4 regions of the Marinovum sp. E3 genome follow, and region 1 is predicted to be linked to each of the others. Evidence: riboswitches for the same ligand, from Rfam matches in the RefSeq annotation. Region 1 holds a riboswitch; each other region holds the start of a gene.

Region 1 (5,275 bases):
ACATCGAGGCGCAACTTGACGGCGGCATCACCCGCACCGCGCTGATCCTCGTCGGCCCGGCGCTGGCCGGCGAAGGCTTTGACGAAAGCTGCCTCTATGCCGTCGACTACGACCGGCGCTACCGGCCGCAGAGCGCCGACAGCCCCTGGACCGACTGGACCCCCGACGCCGAGGGAGCCGCGACACATGGCTGATGTTCCCGGCCTGCTGATCTCGGCGCCCTCCTCGGGCACCGGCAAGACTACCGTCATGCTGGGGCTGTTGCGGGCGCTGGCCGAGGACGGCTTGCAGGTGCAGCCGTTCAAATCCGGCCCCGACTACATCGATCCGGCCTTTCACCGCCCCGCCAGCGGCCGCCACAGCTTCAACCTGGACGGCTGGGCGATGGGCGCCGGTCTGTGGCAGGCGATTGCTTCGCAGGCCGCAGGCGCCGATATCTGCGTCGCCGAGGGCTCGATGGGGCTCTACGACGGCGTCGCCACCCGCGGCCAGCAAGGCTTCGGCTCCAGCGCCGAGACGGCGCTGGCGATGGGCTGGCCGGTGGTGCTGGTGCTCGACGTCAGCGGTCAGGCGCAGAGCGCCGCCGCCACGGCGCTGGGCTTTCGGACCTACAGGCCCGAGCTGCCCTTTGCCGGGGTGATCCTCAACCGGGTCGCCTCGCCCCGGCACGAACGGCTGGCACGGCTGGGGATGGAGCAGGCCGGTCTGCCGGTGCTGGGCGTGCTGCCCCGGCGCGGCGACCTTGCCTTGCCGGAGAGGCACCTGGGACTGATCCAGGCGGTCGAACATCCCGACCTCGAGGCCGCCATCGCCACCTATGCCGCCTTCCTGCGCGACCATGTCGACCTGGCCGCGCTGCGCGCCGCCGCGCGCGGCCTGCCGGTGCCGGGCGCCGCCGCCCTGCCGCCACCGCCGGCCCAGCGCATCGCCATTGCCCGGGATGCGGCGTTTTCCTTCACTTATCCGCATCTGCTTCAGGGCTGGCACGACGCCGGGGCCGAGATCCTGCCGTTCTCGCCTTTGGCCGACGAACCGCCCGATCCGCAGGCCGATGTGGTCTGGTTGCCCGGCGGCTATCCCGAGCTGCACGCCGGCCGGCTCGCCGCCGCCGAAAACTTCCGCGCCGGGCTGCGCCGCCACGCCGAGCGCCGGCCGGTGCATGGCGAATGCGGCGGATACATGGCGCTGGGCGCGGCGCTGATCGACAAACAGGGCACAGCCCACCGGATGGCCGGGCTGCTGGGGCTGGTCACCAGCTACGAGACGCGCAAGTTCCACCTGGGTTATCGCCGCGCGACGCTGAAGGCGCCGATGCCGGGCCATGCCGCCGGCACCGCGCTGCGCGGCCACGAATTCCACTATTCCACCATCCTCGAGCAGCCCGACGCACCGCTGGCGGCGGTCACCGATGCCGACGGCACGCCGGTGCCGGAAACCGGATCCCTGCGCGGCCGGGTCTCGGGCAGCTTCTTTCACCTCATCTCGGCCGAGGAGACGGCATGACGCAGGACACCCACCAGGGCATCGTCAGCTTCGTCAGCTCCGGCCCCGGCGATCCCGAGCTGCTGACCGTCAAGGCGGTGGATCGGCTGGGACGCGCCGATGCGGTGTTGTATGACGATCTGTCCTCCGGCCCGATCCTCGAGCTGGCCCGCGACGGCGCCGATCTTGTCGGCGTCGGCAAACGCGCCGGGCGGCCCTCGCCGCGACAGGATCACGTCAGCCGGCTGCTGGTGGATTACGCCCGCACCGGCCAACGCGTGGTACGGCTGAAATCCGGCGACAGCGGTATCTTCGGCCGGCTCGAAGAGGAGATCACGGCGCTCAAGGCAGCCGGGCTCGGCTATGAGATCATCCCCGGCGTGCCTTCGGCCTGTGCCGCCGCCGCCGCCGCCGGCATACCGCTGACCCGCCGGCTCACCGCGCGGCGGGTGCAATTCGCCACCGGCCATGACATCAGCGGGACCCTGCCGGAAGACGCCAACCTTGCCGCCCTGGCCGATCCCACGGCGGTGACCGCGATCTTCATGGGCAAACGCACCTTTCCCGGCCTCGCCGCCAAGCTCATCGCCCAGGGCCTGCCGCCCGACACCCCGGCGCTGCTCGCGGAATCGGTCAGCCGCCCCGACCAGAAACTGACCCGGCACAGCGTCGCCAGCCTCGCCGAGGCGCTGGCCCGCGAAACCGGCGACAAGGCCGGGCTCATCTTTTTCGGTCCACTGGCAGAGGAGTAAGGCAGACAGATCACAGACGCCGGGGACAGCCCCGGACCACAAGGAAAGCATGGTGCGCCGCGCGAGTGGCCACAGGGAACCGGGTGCAACTCCCGGACTGCCCCCGCAACTGTAAGCGGAGAGTGCCGAGGAACGTCCCACTGGCCGCGAGGCCGGGAAGGGCCGAGGCGCGATGACCCGCAAGTCAGGAGACCTGCCATGTGCCCCCTTTTCCACGCCCGCACGGGCAATTTCCGCTGCCGGAGGGGCAGCATCACGAGAAAGGAACTGACATGCATATCGAACCCGGCGTCGTTGACGGCGCCAAGATGACCTTCGCCTACACCACCGCCGCAGGGGCGGCGACCTATACCGCCAAGCAGACCGTGGACGATCTGTCGCGCACCAACTCCGGCGCCTTTGCCTTGCGGACTCTGCTTGCCACCATCGGCGCTCTGCTGTTTTTCGAAGTGCTTCCGAATTTCCCGGTCGGCATCTCGGAAGTGCATTTCATCCTCGGCTCGACTCTCTTCCTGTTGCTCGGCACGGCGCCGGCGGCGCTGGGCCTGGCGATCGGGCTGCTGATCCAGGGGCTGTTCTTTGCCCCCACCGACATGCCGATGTATTTCGTCAATGTCACCACGCTGCTGGTGCCGCTCTTTGCCGCCTCGGCGCTGGCGCGCCGGATCATCCCGCGTGACACCGCCTATGTCGATCTGGCCTACAAGGACATGCTCAAGCTCTCGGCCGTCTACCAGGGCGGTGTGGTGACCTGGGTCGCCTTCTGGGCGTTCTATGGCCAGGGCGTCACCGCCGCGACCTTCCAGTCGGTCTGGACCTTCGGCGCCGCCTACATGCTGGTGCTGCTGATCGAGCCGCTGGCCGACCTGGCCGCGCTGGCCGGGGCCAAGGCGCTGCGCGACACCGGCGTCGCGCGCCTGCTTGCACCGCGGCTCTACCGCTCGGCGTAACGCCGCACGGCCGCTGAACCGGTCCGGGGCGCGCACGCGCCCCGGACTTCTGCGTGAAAGGACATTCCGATGATCAAGGACCTCTGGCTGATCGGCATCGGCACCGGCAGCCCCGCCCATGTGACGCTGGAAGGCATGCAGGCGCTGCGCGAGGCCGCGATCATCCTGCTGCCGCTCAAGGGCGATGACAAACAGGATCTGGCGGCGCTGCGCTACGCCATCCTCGAGGCGGCGGGCAGCGACGCCGAGATTCGCACCTTCACCTATCCCGAGCGCGACCCGGCGCTGCCCTATGGCGCACGCGTCAGCGCCTGGCATGACGAGATCGCCCGCCGCTGGATCGCGGCGCTCGGCCCCGAGACGCCGCCGGGCCCGGTGGCCCTGATGGTCTGGGGCGATCCGGCGCTTTATGACAGCACGCTCAGGATCGCGCGGCGGCTGACGCCCTGCCCGCGCCTGCGCGTTGTGCCGGGCATCACCGCCGTGCAGGCGCTCACCGCCGCGCATGCGATCCCGCTCAACACCGTCGATGGCCCGATCCGGGTTACCACCGGGCGACAGCTCCGCTCCCATGGCTTCCCGCAGGACGAAGAAACCCTGGTGGTGATGCTCGATGGCGCTTGCAGCTTCCGCGACCTCGATCCCGCCGGTCTGCATATCTGGTGGGGCGCCTACCTCGGCAGCGAGGCGCAGCTGTTGCGCGCCGGGCCGCTGGCCGACACCGCCGCCGATATCACCGCCACCCGGGCCGAGGCCCGCGCCCGCCATGGCTGGATCATGGACACCTATCTGCTGCGTCGGTCCCCTGCCTGAGACCGTCCCGCCGCGGCCGGCGCCGGCCCGGCCTCAGGCCGCGACCAATGTGAGATCGAAGGTCACCTTCAGGTAATCGCCGGGCACCCTGCCGGACAGGTCGAAGCCCGTCGCCGGGAAACTGCCCGCCGGCATAGGCTGATAGCGCATCACCAGATCCGCGCGCACGCCGAACACCGTATCCTGATCGAGATAGGGGTCGTCCTCGGGAAAGACCTCGGTCACCAGCGGGCGGAAGCCCTCGGCCTCGGCAATGAAATGCAGGTGCGAGGGCCGCCAGGGATGGCGGCCGCAGGCGCGCAGGATGTCGCCCACCGGCCCATCCGAAGGCACGGTATATTCCACCGGCTTGACCGTGGTGAAGGCGTACCGCCCGTCGGCCCCCACCGTCTGAAGCCCATGGAAATCATAGGTATCCTGTTCCGGGTCCTGGCTGGAATAAAGCCCGTTCGGCGCGGTCTGCCAGATGTCGAGCCGGGCGCCGGGGATCGGATTGCCCTCGGGGTCTTTCACCACGCCTTCGACCAGCAGCACCGGCGCCTCGGTCTCGCCCCGCAGATCTCCGCCCACCGGCAGCGGTGGCGAGCCGGAGATATGGAACGGCCCCAGCACCGACGACGAGGTGCCCTCGGCCGTCGAATGCAGCATGTCGACCAGCGACGACAGGCCCAGCACATCCGAAAGCAGCACGAACTCATGCCGCTCGGCATCCGAAATCTCGCCGGCGCGCTCGAGAAAGGCGATCCCGGTCTGCCATTCCGCGTGGGTCAGGTTCACCTCCTTGGCAAAGGCATGCAGGTGGCGGACAAGGCTGGTCATCACTTCGCGCAGGCGGGGGTCGGTCTCTTCGCCCATGTAGCTGATGAAGGCGTCGGTGATGTTTTCCTGGGTGACATTGCGCATAGGGCAAACCTCTAATTCAGAATGGCAAGGCTGAGGGCGGGAAAGCGGATCAGCAGCACCAGCACCACCAGCATGACAAAGGCGAAGGGCAGCGCCCCGAGAAACACGTCCTTGAGCGAGATCCGCGCATCGTCGAGCGTGGCCTTGATGACAAAGCAGCTCAGCCCCAGCGGCGGCGTCAGCAGCCCGATCTCGGCCGCCACCACCGCGACAATGCCGAACCAGACCAGGCTGAGCCCCAGCGCCTCGATCAGCGGCAGGAACAGCGGCACCACGATCAGGATGATCGAGGCGGTGTCGAGGATGGTGCCGAGAAACAGCATCAGCACCACCAGCAGCACCATGATCCAGAAGAACGAGAACTCGTTGGCGGCC
Region 2 (5,275 bases), 160 kb from region 1:
ATGCCCAGTATCAGGCCCGGCTGAAAGAGCTGAACGCCTGCGATTTCGGCGATCTGCTGCTGCATTGCGTGACGATCTTCCAGACGCAGGAGGACGTGCTGGCCCAGTATCAACGCTGGTTCCGCTATATCCTGGTGGACGAATACCAGGACACCAATGTTGCCCAGTATCTCTGGCTGCGGCTCCTGGCGGGCGGTCACAAGAACATCTGCTGCGTCGGCGACGACGATCAGTCGATCTACGGCTGGCGCGGCGCCGAGGTGGGCAATATCCTGCGCTTCGAAAAGGATTTTCCCGGCGCCAAGGTGGTCCGGCTGGAGCAGAACTACCGCTCCACCCCGCATATCCTGGCCGCCGCCGGCGGGGTGATCGCCGGCAACACGGGGCGTCTGGGCAAGGAACTCTGGACCGATGCGCCCGACGGCGAAAAGGTAAGGCTGATCGGCCATTGGGACGGCGAGGAGGAAGCCCGCTGGATCGGCGACGAGATCGAAGCGATGCAGGGTGGCACCCGCGGCATGCGGGGATTTTCGCTGGATTACATGGCGATTCTGGTGCGCGCCTCGCACCAGATGCGCGCCTTCGAGGATCGCTTTCTGACCATCGGCCTGCCGTACCGGGTGATCGGCGGACCCCGGTTCTATGAGCGGATGGAGATCCGCGATGCCATGGCCTATTTCCGCGTCGTGGTCAGCCCCGAGGATGATCTGGCCTTCGAGCGCATCGTCAACACGCCCAAGCGCGGACTTGGCGACAAGGCGCAGCAGACCATCCAGCGTCTGGCGCGCGACACTGGCGTGCCGCTGGTCGAGGGCGCGCGGCTGGCGGTGGAGAGCGGGGCGATCAAGGGCAAGGGCGGCAATGAACTGGCCCGGCTGCTCGACGGGCTTGCGCGCTGGGGCCGGATGACCGGCGAGAAGGACGTCAGCCACGTCGAGCTTGCCCAGATCATCCTCGACGAAAGCGGCTACACCACCCATTGGCAGAACGACAAGACGCCCGAGGCGCCGGGCCGGTTGGAAAACCTCAAGGAGCTGGTCAAGGCGCTGGAGGAGTTCGAGAACCTGCAAGGCTTTCTCGAACACGTCAGCCTGATCATGGACAACGAGAGCGAAGAGGCCGGCGCCAAGGTGTCGATCATGACGCTGCATGCCGCAAAGGGGCTGGAGTTTCCCGCGGTCTTCCTGCCAGGTTGGGAGGATGGGCTGTTTCCCTCGCAGCGCAGCATGGACGAGAGCGGCCTCAAGGGCCTGGAGGAGGAGCGACGGCTGGCCTATGTGGGGATCACCCGCGCCGAGGAGGTCTGCACCATCAGCTTTGCCGCCAACCGGCGGGTCTTTGGCCAGTGGCAGTCGCAGCTGCCGTCGCGCTTTGTCGATGAGCTGCCGGAGGCGCATGTCGATGTGCTCACTCCGCCGGGGCTCTATGGCGGCGGCATGGCCGGGCAGAGCTTTGGCTCGGGCATGGAAAGCCGGGTGGCCGAGGCAAATGTCTACAATTCGCCCGGCTGGAAACGGCTTCAGGAGCGGCAGAGCCAGCGCCCGATGGCGCAGCCCAAAGAGAGCCGCAACACGGTGATCGACGCGACGGCGATCTCGAGCTTCACCATGGGCGAGCGGGTGTTCCACCAGAAGTTCGGCTATGGCGCGGTGGTGGGCATCGAGGGCGACAAGATCGAGATCGATTTCGAGAAGGCCGGCGTCAAGAAGGTGGTCGCACGCTTCATCAACGCCGCCGATGACGTGCCGTTCTGAGCCCGGACTTCGCCGACAATGATCCCGTCCCGGGACGCGCCGCGGGAGCTCTGGCCGGCGGATGCCGCGCCTGCCAAGAGGCCCCGGGTCAGGCCCGGGGCCCTGGCGTGACGGAGAATGGCGCCTCCACCGACTTTACGCTGTCTTGCGGCTCCGAATCCCCGTAGTCTGATCCGGCAAGGTGCCTGCGGTTCTGCCGCGGGAGAATTGGGAAGCCGGTGAAAGACCGGCGCTGCCCCCGCAACGGTATGGCCGGGGGATGTGGTCAGTACCACTGGGCGTCACGCCCGGGAAGGGGCCGCATCCGCAATCCCGCCGAGCCCGGAAACCAGCCTTCGCAGTGACGTCAAACCGCGGGTGGCGGGCAGGGCGCGGGGTCGGGCGCATTGCCTTGCCGCCGTTTCCTCTCTGCCTGCCCGTTCTGCATCAAGGCCACGGGGCGTGGCGGAAAGGATCGAGATGACCAGACCTCTCACCGCAGCAAACGGGAGGGCCGCAGCATGATGCTGGCCCGTATTCTTGCCGATCTGCGCCATGCCGAGACGGGGACCGCGCCCGAGGCCGCGGCGCGCGCCGGTTTTGTCCGCTGGGTGCTGTCGCTGCCACCCGGGGTGCCGGTTTCGGCCGCGGCGGCGGCCGCGGCCGTGCGGGTCCGGCCGCAGGCCGGGCAGGGTCGGGCGGTGGCGCTGTTTCTGAAGTGTCTGGACGAGGCTTGTGTCACGGCGAATATCGCGCCGGAGCGGCGCGGTGGCGCCCGGGCGCGGCGACGGGGGCGCGCGTGACTTCGGACCCCGGAAAGGAACCCCGAAAATAAGAACGGCGGCACGGGAGGTGTGCCGCCGTCTTATTTTGACCGACGCTCCTGAATGCGAGGAGACGAAGCGTCAGTGCCGGTCGGACCTCAGGCCATTTGGGAGGAGGAGCCTTCGGTCCGGGTATTCCCGACCGCAAAGGGAGGAGAGCGGCGGGAAATTCTATGTCTTTGCCGGCGTCACGCATCCGGCGTGGCGGCGGGCCGGAGCCCTGAAACTGCTATGCCCCCGGGGGGAAGAACGGCGGCACGGGAGGTGTGCCGCCGTCTTTTCAACACCAGCGCTCCTGAATGGGAGGAGACGAAGCGCCGGCTGGAGCGGACCGCGGGCCTATTGGGAGGAGGGGCCTTTGGTCCTGGTATTCCCGACCGCTATTGGGAGGAGGGCGGCAGGGAATTCTGTCTGGGCCGCTTGCCGGCCCGGTGTAAAAGGCGGCGACATCAGGGAGGAGGAGAGATGTCGCCGCTGAGACACAGAAGACTCAGGGAGGAGGAGAGAGCCTTCTGATCCGGTATCAGTTATAGGCTGCGTGATAGGCCACGCGGCGGATTTCGCTGCGGCTCAGGCCGAGATCGGCGAGCTCGCGGTTCGACAGGCCTTGCAACTCGTTCATGGTTTCCCGATACACGCGGTACTGTGCATAACGTGCGGTGAGGGACTTGAGCGCAGCCTGGAAGCGTTTGTTCAGTCCGGCCTGAACGGGGGTGTTCGTGGTGATGTCTGCCATGGCGTTTCGCCTTTGTTGTCGTCAGTGTCTGTTCGTTTCGTTGACATCAATGTAGTCGAATGCTGCGTGCGCACAATCCCAAGTGCGATCAATGCTGCTATGCAGCAATTGCATGTGTAAGCGCTTAGACGCGAGTAGACCTTAAGACTAAAGTCGTAATTTACTCGCATAGGTTGAATATCGCGGTTTTGTGAGGTGATACGCGGCACCGCGACCCAGATTGGGGCAGGAAAATCATGGAAGAGATCATCCGAAAAGAGCTGGCAAGGTTCGAGATTCCCGGTGGCGGAGACCTGATTTCGCGCGATTTGATTCGAGCGCTGAATATCGAGGACGGTGTGGTGCGCTATGTGATCGAGGCGCCCTCGCCCGAGATGGCCCGCCAGATGGAGCCGCTGCGCGCCGCGACCGAACGGGCCGTGGCTTCGATCTCCGGCGTGCGCGAGGTGCATGCGGTGCTGACCGCGCATGAGGCCAAGACCCCGCCGAGCCTCAAGGTCGGCGGCCATCCCAAGCCCCAGGCCGGCCCAATGAAACCCGCGGGCGTCAAGCGCATCATCGCCATCGCCTCGGGCAAGGGCGGGGTGGGCAAATCCACCGTTTCGTCGAATCTCGCCGTGGCGCTGGCCCGCGCCGGCAAGAAGGTGGGCCTGCTCGACGCCGATATCTACGGCCCGTCACAGCCGCGCATGATGGGCGTGTCGCAACGCCCCGCCAGCCCCGACGGCAAGATCATCGAACCGTTGGTGGCGCATGGCGTGACCATGATGTCGATCGGGTTGATGCTCGATCCGGCCAAGGCGGTGGTCTGGCGCGGTCCGATGCTGATGGGGGCGTTGCAGCAGATGCTGGGGCAGGTGGCCTGGGGCGAGCTTGACGTGCTGCTTGTCGATCTGCCGCCGGGCACCGGTGACGTGCAGCTGACGCTGTGCCAACGCTCCGAGCTGTCGGGGGCCATCGTCGTCTCGACGCCGCAGGACGTGGCGCTGCTGGATGCGCGCAAGGCGGTGGACATGTTCCATACCCTGAAGACCCCGATCCTGGGAATGATCGAGAACATGTCGCTGTTCCATTGCCCGAGTTGCGGCTTCGAGGCGCATATCTTTGGCCATGGCGGCGCGGCGCAGGAGGCCAGCGACATGGGCGTGCCGCTTCTGGCGCAGCTGGCGATCGATCTCGACACGCGGCTGGCCGGTGACAGCGGAACGCCGGTGGCGGCGGGAACCGGGCCGATGGCCGAGGCCTATGCGCAGCTGGCCCAAGGCATGATTCGCGGCGGGCTGGTCTGAAGGGCGCGTGCCGATAGGAGAGGCCGGCAACCTCTAGCGGAGGCTTTCCAGCGGCTGAAAGATCGGTCCATCGGCGCTGCGGCTGTAAAAGGCGCGCAGGGCAAAGACCTCTTCCAGCCGCTCCGGCGTCAGCACCGCGCCGGGGGCGCCGTCGGCCACGGCGCGGCCCCGGTCCAGCATGACGAGCCGGGTGCAATGCCGCGCGGCGAGGCCGAGATCGTGCAGCGAGACCACGACGGCCTTGCCTTCGGCGGCAATCCGGCCAAAGACCTCCATCGTGGTGATCTGTGCTGCCGGGTCGAGCCCGGCAATGGGTTCGTCCGCCATCAGCAGCGGTGTTTCCTGGGCCAGCGCGCGGGCGATCAGCACGCGGGCCTGTTCGCCGCCCGAAAGGTGATTGGCGGGGCGATGGCGGAAGCTCTCGAGCTTCATCCGCCGGATTGCCCGGTCCACCGCCGCCCGGTCTTCGGGGCGCAGCCGGCCGCCGCGCGGCAACCAGGGGGTGCGGCCCAATGCGATCACCGCCTCGACATCGATGCCCCAGGCGATCTCGCGGCTCTGCGGCATCCAGGCGGCCTGGCGGGCACGGGCGTGCGCCGGCAGATCGGCGATATTGCTTTGGCCCTGATGCGCCAGAAGGCCCAGCGCGGCACGCAGCAGCGAGGTCTTGCCAGCGCCGTTGGGGCCGATCAG
Region 3 (5,275 bases), 160 kb from region 1:
CATTACCTTGTCCTCTTGAGTTGCGGCATGGCGATGGATTTGGCGTCGATCTCCCCGGCCGGCACTTCGGTGCGCCGGGCCACCCGCAGCCGCGCCGAACGCGAGCGCGGGTTCTCGGCCAGTTCCTGCTTGTCGGGGCCGGCGGCCTTGCGGGTGACGATCTCGAACTGGGCCGGCACCGCCTCGACCTGCGGCGCGTATCGGTTGAAATTGCCAGAATGTCCGGCGCGGGCCTGAAGGAAGCGTTTGACCATCCGGTCCTCGATCGAATGAAAGGTCACCACCGCCAGCAGGCCGCCCGGCCGCAGCACCCGTTCTGCGGCCATCAGCCCTTCGAACAGCTCGGTATATTCGTCGTTCACCGCAATCCGCAGCGCCTGGAACGAGCGCGTTGCGGGATGGCTCTGCCCCGGCTTGGCGCGCGGCAGCGAACGTTCGATCACCCCGGCCAGTTGCAGCGTGGTTTCAAACGGCGCTTCGGTGCGGGCCTTGACGATGTTCCTGGCGATCCGGCGCGAGGCACGTTCCTCGCCAAAGACATAGAGGATCTCGGCCAAGTCCTGCTCGGTGGCGGAATTGACCAGATCGGCGGCGCTGGGGCCGTCCTGGCTCATCCGCATGTCGAGCGGGCCGTCCTTCATGAAGGAAAAGCCGCGTTCGGCCCGGTCAAGCTGCATCGAGGAGACCCCGAGATCGAGCACCACGCCGTCCACCTGATCGGCAACCTCGTCCATCTTGGAAAAGACCGTCTGTTCCGGGCGGATGCGGGCGCCGTAGCCGGCCATCCAGTCGGCCGCCAGCTCAAAGGCCAGCGGGTCGCGGTCGATCGCCACGACCTCATCAGCGCCGGCGTCAAGCAGGGCGCGGGTATAGCCCCCGGCGCCGAAGGTGCCGTCGATCCAAGTGCCCGCCACCGGCGAGACCGCCGCGATCAGCGGTCGGATCAGAACGGGGATATGCGGGGCCGCGGGGGGTGTGACAGCAGCGGCGGCCATGGCTCAGGCTCCCTCTGCCGGTCCATCGAGGAAGGACAGCGGGTCAAAATCCTCGGGCAGCTCGTCGAGCCACTCTTCGGTCTTGGCCAGCTCTTCCTTCTCGTAGGTGTCCGGGTGCCAGATTTGAAAGGTGTCACCGGCGGCGATGAAAAAGGCCTCTTTTTCCAGACCGATCTTGTCCCGCAGCTTGGCGGGCAGGACCAGGCGGCCGGTCTCGTCGACGTTGGTGGGATAGGATTGGCCGTGAAACAGCCGTTGCAGCATCTTGCGCTGCATCGACCCGCGCGGCATGGCATCGATCTTGGCGTCGACCTCGTCGATCGCCTCCATCGTGTAACATTCGAGGTAGTTGCGCCGGTGATCGCCATAGACAATTACGAGCTCGGGGTTTTCGCCGGATTTCCAATTCGGATCAGCAGCTTCCAGCACACGGCGAAACAGGGCCGGGATCGACACCCTGCCCTTTGTATCCACCTTGTGGCGGCTTTCGCCTCTGAACCTGCGGCTCACTGTCCTGCCGTCCTTTGCCCGCGCCCCCGCGAAACCCCCCATGTCTTGGATGTAAAAACGGCGGATTGATCTGCTGCCACTGATCAACCCGCCGCCTGTCCCGCTCTTGCGGGATGTCCAGCTGCGCGCGCCACCTGGGGGGATGTCTGCTCGCCCGCGCGCCGGATCTCTGTTTCACGATGAAAGGCGGATGCCTGTATGAAACCTGTTTTTGCTTTTGTTCGGAGTTGGTTGCGGGGTCGTTTGCTGCCCCTGTCTCCGTCCCTCATCGTGATATAAGGGATGCCATGGGAAATTATGGAAATCAACAGGCAAAATTGGGAAAGACCCACATCATATTGTCCACACCCCCTGTGGAAAACAACATCTTGGGGTAAAATTGATACTGTTTTTGGAATTTATAGCGGAAGCGGCTTTTTGCTCATACCATATATAGTAATTGAGGCGCTGTGGCTTTTTTCCCACGAAATCCCGGAATTTTCGGGGCAGCGCCGTGATTTACCCGTTTCCCCAAATTCTGCCGCGCCTGCTTTTGCGGATTTTGGCGATTCCGGCGCTGTGACTCACACACGAATCACGGAATCGAGAGCCAATTCTTGATTCTGTCGCCGCACCGGATTGGGCCGGTGCCATGAATTCCCATCCGTCCCACGATTTCCCGTATGTCCCATGGTTTCCCGGCGCGGTCCTGATTTCCCGCCGGGGCCGCGCCCGCCCGCCAGGGCCATTCAGGCCCTCTACGGCCATGGATTCCCAAAAAGGCGCCGGCGTGGCCGCCATGCCGCACCTGAAGCCGCGTGGCGGGGCGTGCGAATTGCCGTCTTGCCAGGCTGAGCCGGCACAATTAGACGAAGCCTGTCTTGGTTCGGGCCTCGCAAGGGGTTCGTGAAAAGGGAACGCGGTGCAAAGCCGCGACTGCCCCCGCAACTGTGAGCGGCGAGCACCTTCGGAAACTGCCACTGTGGCCGCCGGCCGCGGGAAGGCCCGGCGGATGCAACGACCCGCGAAGTCAGGAGACCTGCCAGGAGCTCACCCTATCCCGACGCGGGGCGCGTCACGGATAACGGCAACCCCGTCGCGGTGACTTCACTGAAACGGTGGGCGCTGTTCCCTCCGAAACGTCAATCGGCCCGACCGGCCTTCGAGGGATACAAAATGACCCGCTCCACCCTGATGACCAGCGCCGCGCTCTCCGCGCTCTGTGCCACCCCTGCTCTTGCCCAGGACGACGCCTATGATCTCGGCGTGCTGATCCTTTCGGCCGGGCTCGAGGCGGCACCCGCCGACGAGACCGGGGTTTCCGCCGCCGTGATCACCGAGGACGACCTGGAGGCCACCGGCGAGACCCGGGTGATCGATTTTCTCGCCCGCCAGCCCGGCGTGACGATCCGCGCCACCGGCCCGCTGGGCACCTCTGCCGGGGTCTCGATTCGCGGCGTCGGGCAGAACAACATCCAGGTGCGCGTCGATGGTATCGACGTATCCGATCCGAGCGGCACCCAGGTGGCCTTTGATTTCGGCGGGCTGATGACGTCGGACATCTCGCGCATCGAGATCCTGCGCGGCGCGCAATCGGCGCTTTATGGCTCCGAGGCGCTTGGCGGGGTGATCAACATCACCACCAAAACCGCCGACAAGGACGGGTTCGGCGTGCAGATCGCCTCGGAATACGGCAGCTACGAAACCCTGCGCAGCGCCGTGACCCTGACCACGGCCGGCGATGGCTACGACAGCGCGCTGACCTTTTCTCACGCCCGCTCGGACGGATTTTCCGCCGCCGACGAAAACGACGGCAATGACGAGGAAGACGGCTTTTCGGCCACCCGGCTGAGCTTTGCCGGCTCTTACGAACTGGGCTCGCCCGATCTGGTGATGCATCTGTCGTTCTTCGACGAGCGCTCGGACTATGAATATGACGAGGCCTCGGGCGGCGTGGTATCTGACGGCAGCCCCGACGAGCTGACGGTCAAGAAACAGAACGGCGCCCGCATCGGCTTTGATTTCGTCACCGGCGCGGTGGATCATTCGGTCTCGGCCGCCTGGTTCCGCATCGACCGCACGCTGACAGGCACCTCGGCCAGCTTTGGCGGCATCTCCGACGACCGCTTCGACTATACCGGCACCCGGATGGAATACCGCTACCAGGGCGGCGTCGATCTTGGCGCCACCGCGCGGCTGGCATTTGGCGCCGATCACACGATCGAGGAATTCGACACCGCCGTGGCGCTGGACCACACGATTTTCGGCCTCTTTGTCGACGGACAGAGCCAGGACACCACCGTCAACGGCACCTTTGCCGAACTGACCTGGGCACCGAACGATATGTGGAACCTCTCGGCCGCGCTGCGCCATGACGTACATTCCGAATTTGGCGGCCATACCACCGGCCGTCTCTCGGCCGTCTATCGCCCGATGGATGACCTGATCTTCCGCGCCAATGCCGCCACCGGCTTCCGCGCGCCTTCGGGCTACGAGCTTTACGACGGCTTTGCCGGCAACCCCGATCTCGATCCCGAAACCTCGAAGAGCTTTGATCTGGGCGTCGAGAAGCGCTACGGCGAGACCGCCTTTGTCCGCGCCACCGCCTTCCATGTCGAAGCCGAGGACATCATCGACTATTCTTTCACCACCTTCGGTTACGTGCAGGCCGAGGGCACTTCGACCCGGCAGGGGCTGGAGCTGGCCTTTGGCGGCGCGCTGCGCGAGGGGCTGCGGTTTGACGGCTCCTACACCTGGACCGACAGCTTTTCCGACGCCGATCTCGACACCTCGAGCTGGTCGGCCTTTGTGCCCGGCCAACAGGCCTCGGCCTCTGTGACCGCGAATCTGGGGCAACGCGCCTCGCTCAATGCCACCGGGCTCTGGGCCGGCAACCGGGCCGACGATCTGGACGATTACGGCGTGGTGAATTCCACCCTGACCTATGAGATCATGGAGGATGCCGAAGTCTATCTGCGGATCGAGAACATCTTTGACGAGGAATACCAGACCGCGCCGGGCTATGGCCAATCGGATCGCGCCGCGTATTTCGGGGTCCGTGCGTCTCTGTAAGGCGCTCCTGCTCGCCGCCGCGCTGATCGGCGCGGCGGCCGAGGCGCAGGAGGCGCCGCGCAGGGTTGTCTCGATCAACCTCTGCACCGACCAGCTCGCCATGATGCTGGCCGCGCCGGGCCAGCTGCATTCGGTCTCCTTCGTGGCGCTCGACCGGCGCGCCTCCTCGATGGCCGATGCGGCGCAGGACTATGTCATCAACCATGGCCGCGCCGAAGAAATCTATCTCATGCAACCCGACCTGGTTCTGGCCGGGCGGTATACCGCACGGGCCTCGGTCGAGGCGCTGGAAAATCTCGGCATTCCGGTCGCCACCTTCGACATCGTCACCTCCATGGAGGGCGTGCGGCGCGCGGTGCTCGAGATGGGCGAAGCGCTGGGCCGTCAGGCGGCCGCGCGCGACATGGTGGCCGATTTCGACAGCCGCCTCGCTGCCCTGCAAGCCGAGGTGACACGACGCCCTCGCGCGGCGCTTTATCATGCCAATGGTTTCACCTCGGGCCGCGCGTCGCTGGCGCATGAGATCCTGACCGCCGCCGGCTTCGAGAATATCGCCATCACCGCCGGTTACGAGACCGGCGGCAAGCTGCCGCTGGAAATCCTCGCGCTGGCGGCCCCCGAGGCGATCATCACCGGCCAGCCCTATCCCGGCACCAGCCGCGCCGAGCGGATCATGGATCACCCGGTCATCGAGGCCCTGCGCCGGGGCGCGCAGGGCG
Region 4 (5,275 bases), on a different replicon from region 1:
CAGCACGTCCTCTGGCGCGCCTTGCGTGACAAGCTGACCGTGATGCATGACAGCGATTTCGTCGCAAAAGGCGGCCGCCTGATTGAGGTCATGCAGGGCAACGACGATGCGGGTGCCTAAGTTGCCAAGGAGGCGCATGAGGTCCAGCTGATGGCGGATATCCAGATGGTTTGTCGGTTCGTCGAGCAGAAGTTCCTGCGGCTCTTGTGCCAAGGCCCGCGCAATCAGGATTCGCTGTCGCTCGCCGCCGGACAGCGTGGACCATGGCTGGGCGGCACGGTCGATCATGTCCGTGCGCTGCAACGCCGAGGCCACGGCATCTTCGTCACGAGTTGACCAGCCATTCCAGGCGCCTCGCAAGGGAAGGCGCCCGAGCGCGACCACCTCGCGCGCAGTCAAGGAGATGTCAATGTCCGCCTGCTGCTCGACATGGGCAAGGCGGCGGGCAATCTCTTTGCGGCGGAGGCTCTCGATGGGGCGATCCTCCAAATAGATCGCGCCTCCCGTCCCTCGACGCAATCCTGCGAGTAGCCGCAGAAGACTGGATTTACCCGATCCGTTCGGCCCGACAAGTCCGAGAACACCTTGTTCGGGCAGTCGCAATGTAACCCCACGCACAATCGGGGCGCCTCCGGCCGCCCAAGACACATCTTCCGCCCTGAGCGTCATCTCCCCCTCCGAGACTGCCAAAGGATAGCAGCAAAGGCCGGAGCACCGAACAGCGCAGTGATGACACCAATGGGCAGCACCTGTCCCGGCAAAACGATGCGAGACAACACGTCCGCTGCAACCATGAAGACTCCTCCAGCCAAGGCTGAAGCCAGTATCAGGCGGCCATGTGCAGGGCCGACCAGAAAACGAGTCGCATGGGGAATGACCAGCCCGACGAAGCCGACAGCACCCACCATGCTGACCACCGTCGCGGTCAGAAATGCGGTGACCGCAAAGAGTTCAAGGCGAACGCGCGCGACGTCCACGCCCAGCGAAGCAGCGGCGTCCTCGCCGAAGGCGAAGGCATCAAGCGCCCTGGCACGGTAGAGACAGATGGCCAAGCCAATGACCATGATCGGGAAGGAAAGCCAGGCATCCGGCCAACGGATGCTGCCAAGGCTTCCCAAAAGCCAGAACAGGATCCCTTGCGTCTGTTCGGCATTGGCCGAAGACGTGACGATGAAGGAAGTTACCGCATTGAAGAGCTGCGAGCCTGCAATACCCGCAAGTATAATGCGCTCGGTCCCGCCGCCGGTTTCACGCACCAGGATTGCGACGAAGAGAATGGCCACCGTCGCGCCCACAAAGGCACCTGCGGAGACGGACAGCGCCCCCGCGCCGAGCGCCAGAACAATTACCGTGACCGCGCCGGTCGATGCCCCTGCCGAAATACCAAGCAAATATGGTTCGGCCAGCGGATTGCGCAATAGAGCCTGAAGAACGGTGCCACAGACCGCCAGAGCCGCGCCGACACAGATCGCAACGGCGGCACGGCTGAGACGATAGTGCCAGATGATGCCTTCCCGGATCGGATCGACTTCCAGATCCAAGCCCAGAATACGGTTGGCCAGTGTCCGGGTCACGTCTCGGGGCGTTACCGCAATCTCGCCCAGCAAAATGGCCCCCGCCGTAGCAAGGACCAGAGCCACGGCCGAGACCAGCAGAAACGGCCCAAGGGCCATCCTGCGCGACCTGGGCGCGGGGCGCGCCTCGGCGATCACCGTGCTTGGCCGAAGGCTCGTAGGCCGGCGGCAAGCGTTTCGACCCCGTCTACCGCGCGCAGAGTCGGGTTCATCGACTGAGCGTCCATTTCAATCAACCAGCCATTGCGCACTGCGCTCAGCTGACTGGCCACAGGATCGCTTTGCAGGAACGCGCGCTTGGCGGCGACGTCATCGGCCGGCAGACGGCGCCGATCCATCTTTCCCAGCACGATTACATCCGGGTCGAGGCCCGAAATTGTTTCCCATCCCACCAGCGGCCATTCTTCTTCCGAGGTGATGACATTGCGGACCCCGACGATATCCGAGATCCAAGCCGGGGCCCCGTAACGGCCGGCCACATAGGCTTCTCCCTCGGTCTGCGGTGAGGAAAACCAGAAGAGAACCGAAACGTCGCCTGCTCGCAGCCCGCGTACATGTGCCTTTGCGGTTTCGATCCGCGCCGCGTTGCGTTCGATCAGAGCCGCACCGGCGTCCGACACATCGAAAATGCCGGCAAGCTCAGCAATCTCGCGGGATAGTAGGTCCATGGACCAGGCTTGAGACCGGGCTCCGTCACCGCTGCCGGTGCTGAAATCGCTTTTGGCGCATTCGGCCGGCGACACATAGGTGGCAATGCCGAAATCTCCGAACTGGGAAAAGGTGCCGACCCGCGCCTGTTCGGGAGCGATGTCGTTGATCCACTGACTCGCGACGAAATCGGGGCGGGTGTCCAGCACCGCTTCGAAACTGGGCGACTTATCCGCCAGCCGCGGCAAGGCTTGGCCCTGCTCGGCCAATTCCTCTGGCAAAGGCGCCAGCCAGATTGCGCTACCGACGATCTTGTCGGCCAGGCCGAGCGAGAGCAAGATTTCGGTTGTGCCCTGTCCGATCGCCACCACGCGCTCCGGAACTGCATCCAGGATCAAGTCCCTCTGGCAGTTGCGGATTTCAAGAGGATAGGTGGTTGCCTGGGCCTGAACCCGCAAGGCAGTTGATGCGAGAATGGCAGTTGCAAGCACACAGAGGATACGACCGCGGCCGCGAGCTATTTGGATCATTGACGCTCCTTTTCCGGACACCCCGTCCGGTGCGCATTGAAATTTCGGCTCTGCTCCATCGCAGGCCGGAACGGCAGGTCTCCTGACTCGCGGCCATCGTTCCAACCCGCCTTCCCGTGCCTGTTCTGTGACACAGTGGCATCGCCCGACGGGCGCATGGGTCGAAACGGCCGCCTACAGTTGCGGGGGCAGTCCCGGAGTTCAAGCCAGAAGGCTTGGCACCGGGTTCCCTTTTCATCCCGATTGGGAACCGTTCGCGCCGGAAGTTCTTCTTCACAACCTGGTTTGTCAAGCCAGATTCTTCCGGTGGCGAATTCAATCACCTGCCTGCAAAGGCGCGCCATTTTAGATCACTGTTTTTGAATGCCTTTTTGCGTGCTACTCCCCCATTTGACAGTTGTCGGGGAGTAGCGGCTGCTATCCTGGCAGTCCCGAAACGCTTGCTCTGCTTTTCAACCCCGGCCGCGATAGGGCGGCACGCCTTGATCGGGCAGCCAGAGGCCCTCGGGACGCGGGGCGGTCTGCCAGAACACGTCGATCGGAATGCCGCCGCGCGGATACCAGTAGCCGCCGATCCGCAGCCATTGCGGTTCGAGGAAATCGACCAGGCGGCGTGCGATAGAGATCGTGCAATCCTCGTGAAACGCACCATGATTTCGAAAGGAGGTCAGGAACAGTTTCAGCGATTTCGATTCCACCAGCCAGGCGCCGGGTACGTAGTCGATCACCAGGTGGGCAAAATCCGGCTGTCCGGTCATCGGGCAGAGCGAGGTGAATTCCGGCGCTGTGAAGCGCACATTATAGGCCAGGTCGGCCTGTGGGTTGGGCACACGCTCCAGTTCAGCCTCTTCCGGGCTGGCGGGAATGCGGGTTTCGCCGCCAAGCTGCTTGAGATCGCTGTAGATATTTTCGGACATGGGGGCTCCTTAAGGTCAGACGCCGCGCTTGTTGCCCCAGATCAGGACATGAAGCTGCGGCAGGATGCGGGGGGCGAACCAGCCGTCGGCCATCGCGCTGTCGGTCAGCCATTCCAGCCGGGCAGACAGGGCCCGCAGATCGACCGGCGTGTCGGGGTCGACCTCGGCGTTGCCCGGCTGGAGGTAGAGCGGCAGGTCCGGGTGGCGGGCATGGGCGGCTTTGGCCCATTGGTAATCGGTCTCGTCGAAGACGACGATCTTCATCACCGACTGCCGCGCCGGCTTGCCGGCGGAGACACAGCCATCGAAGGCATCCCAGTCCACCGTTTCGCCGCTCGAGGGGGGTTTCGGCGACAAAACCAGCGTGTCGAGCTCCGCAAACCAATCTCTGGCCAAGGAACCTTGTGTCTCGCAGGCGAAGCGATACCCCGCCGCACGTCCCCGCGCGATCACCGGAGCGAAATCCTGGATCGCGGGATTGCCGCCGCTGATCGAGACCGTCAACGGCTGACCGTTCGAAAGACGCAGCACCTCATCCCAGATTTCCACGTCGCTCAACGGCGCCCAAGTATGGCGATACCGGCTTTCAACGGCATGCAGGCTGTCGCACCAGCTGCACCTGTAGTCGCAGCCACCGGCGCGGATAAAAACCGTGGGCTCACCGATCAATGCGCCCTCGCCCTGGATCGTCGGCCCGAATATCTCGGCGATGCGCAGGGTCATGGCCGGTACTCTGCCCAGGTTTTCGGCGTCTCGCTGATCATCACGGCGCTGGTCTCGGGCCAACGCGCGGCACACCAGTCGTAAAAATGGCGGGCCATGTGCTCGGCGGTGGAGGGCACATCGAAAATGTCATTCAGATGGCGATGGTCGAATTGATCGTCGATATAGCTCTTGAGCGGTTTCAGATCGTGGTAGTCGCGCACGAAACCGTCGTCATTCAGCGTTTCGGCGGCCAGTTCCACCACGACGACATAGTTGTGCCCGTGCAGCCGCGCGCATTGGTGGTCGGGCGGCAGATGCGAAAGCTGGTGCGAGGCGGAGAAGTGGAATTCCTTGCGGATGCGGAACATCAGGTGGCCTCCCGCTCGGCAATTGCCGTCGCCCAATACTCGGGATCGGCATAGGCGGTAGGGTCCGGAACACCGGCGATGTGAAACGCCTCGCGGCGCTCGACGCAGGTGCCGCAGCGGCCGCAATGCAGCGCGCCGCCCTTGTAACACGACCAGGTCTCGGCGAAGGGCGTGCCGTGGCGGGCGCCCTCGCGCACGATGTCGGCCTTGCTGCGTTCGACGAAGGGCGTGTGGAGGTGCACCTCGGCATAGCCGTCGAGCGCAGCCTGCTGCATGGCGTCGAAGGCGCGGGCGAAACCAGGGCGGCAATCGGGATATATGAAGTGATCGCCGCCATGCACGGCGGTCGCAACAGCCTCATCGCCGTTGGCGGCGGCAACTCCGAAACCGATCGCCAGCATGATGGCGTTGCGGTTCGGCACGACGGTGATGCGCATCGTGTCCTCGGCGTAATGGCCGTCAGGCACATCGATGTCGTCGGTCAGCGCCGATCCGGAGAGCGCGGCACCGATCCCGCGCATGTCCATCAGGTG

Evidence for each region. Region 1 has a riboswitch for cobalamin ahead of AC0J5K_RS11090 (energy-coupling factor ABC transporter permease). Riboswitches for the same ligand answer to the same signal wherever they lie in the genome.
Region 2: it holds a riboswitch for cobalamin, as region 1 does, so the genes downstream of both, AC0J5K_RS11820 (hypothetical protein) here and AC0J5K_RS11090 (energy-coupling factor ABC transporter permease) in region 1, are expected to answer to the same signal.
Region 3: it holds a riboswitch for cobalamin, as region 1 does, so the genes downstream of both, AC0J5K_RS11790 (TonB-dependent receptor plug domain-containing protein) here and AC0J5K_RS11090 (energy-coupling factor ABC transporter permease) in region 1, are expected to answer to the same signal.
Region 4: it holds a riboswitch for cobalamin, as region 1 does, so the genes downstream of both, AC0J5K_RS18205 (ABC transporter substrate-binding protein) here and AC0J5K_RS11090 (energy-coupling factor ABC transporter permease) in region 1, are expected to answer to the same signal.

What each region holds. Positions count from the first base shown of each region.
Region 1 covers NZ_CM146908.1:2,263,138-2,268,412, forward strand. The annotation lists gene cobM (precorrin-4 C(11)-methyltransferase) at 1-194, shown strand, start outside; gene AC0J5K_RS11080 (cobyrinate a,c-diamide synthase) at 187-1,503, shown strand; gene cobA (uroporphyrinogen-III C-methyltransferase) at 1,500-2,234, shown strand; cobalamin riboswitch at 2,268-2,449, shown strand; gene AC0J5K_RS11090 (energy-coupling factor ABC transporter permease) at 2,507-3,184, shown strand; gene cobF (precorrin-6A synthase (deacetylating)) at 3,254-3,997, shown strand; gene AC0J5K_RS11100 (dioxygenase family protein) at 4,031-4,900, opposite strand; gene AC0J5K_RS11105 (TRAP transporter large permease) at 4,912-5,275, opposite strand, start outside.
Region 2 covers NZ_CM146908.1:2,424,889-2,430,163, reverse strand. The annotation lists gene AC0J5K_RS11825 (ATP-dependent helicase) at 1-1,754, shown strand, start outside; cobalamin riboswitch at 1,917-2,105, shown strand; gene AC0J5K_RS11820 (hypothetical protein) at 2,255-2,536, shown strand; gene AC0J5K_RS11815 (DUF1127 domain-containing protein) at 3,081-3,293, opposite strand; gene AC0J5K_RS11810 (Mrp/NBP35 family ATP-binding protein) at 3,530-4,582, shown strand; gene AC0J5K_RS11805 (ABC transporter ATP-binding protein) at 4,616-5,275, opposite strand, start outside.
Region 3 covers NZ_CM146908.1:2,418,435-2,423,709, forward strand. The annotation lists gene ftsL (cell division protein FtsL) at 1-3, opposite strand, end outside; gene rsmH (16S rRNA (cytosine(1402)-N(4))-methyltransferase RsmH) at 3-995, opposite strand; gene mraZ (division/cell wall cluster transcriptional repressor MraZ) at 999-1,505, opposite strand; cobalamin riboswitch at 2,350-2,545, shown strand; gene AC0J5K_RS11790 (TonB-dependent receptor plug domain-containing protein) at 2,661-4,556, shown strand; gene AC0J5K_RS11795 (ABC transporter substrate-binding protein) at 4,543-5,275, shown strand, end outside.
Region 4 covers NZ_JBVTQV010000002.1:163,415-168,689, reverse strand. The annotation lists gene AC0J5K_RS18215 (ABC transporter ATP-binding protein) at 1-669, opposite strand, end outside; gene AC0J5K_RS18210 (FecCD family ABC transporter permease) at 666-1,673, opposite strand; gene AC0J5K_RS18205 (ABC transporter substrate-binding protein) at 1,709-2,752, opposite strand; cobalamin riboswitch at 2,808-3,022, opposite strand; gene queF (preQ(1) synthase) at 3,205-3,669, opposite strand; gene queE (7-carboxy-7-deazaguanine synthase QueE) at 3,685-4,392, opposite strand; gene queD (6-carboxytetrahydropterin synthase QueD) at 4,389-4,742, opposite strand; gene queC (7-cyano-7-deazaguanine synthase QueC) at 4,742-5,275, opposite strand, start outside.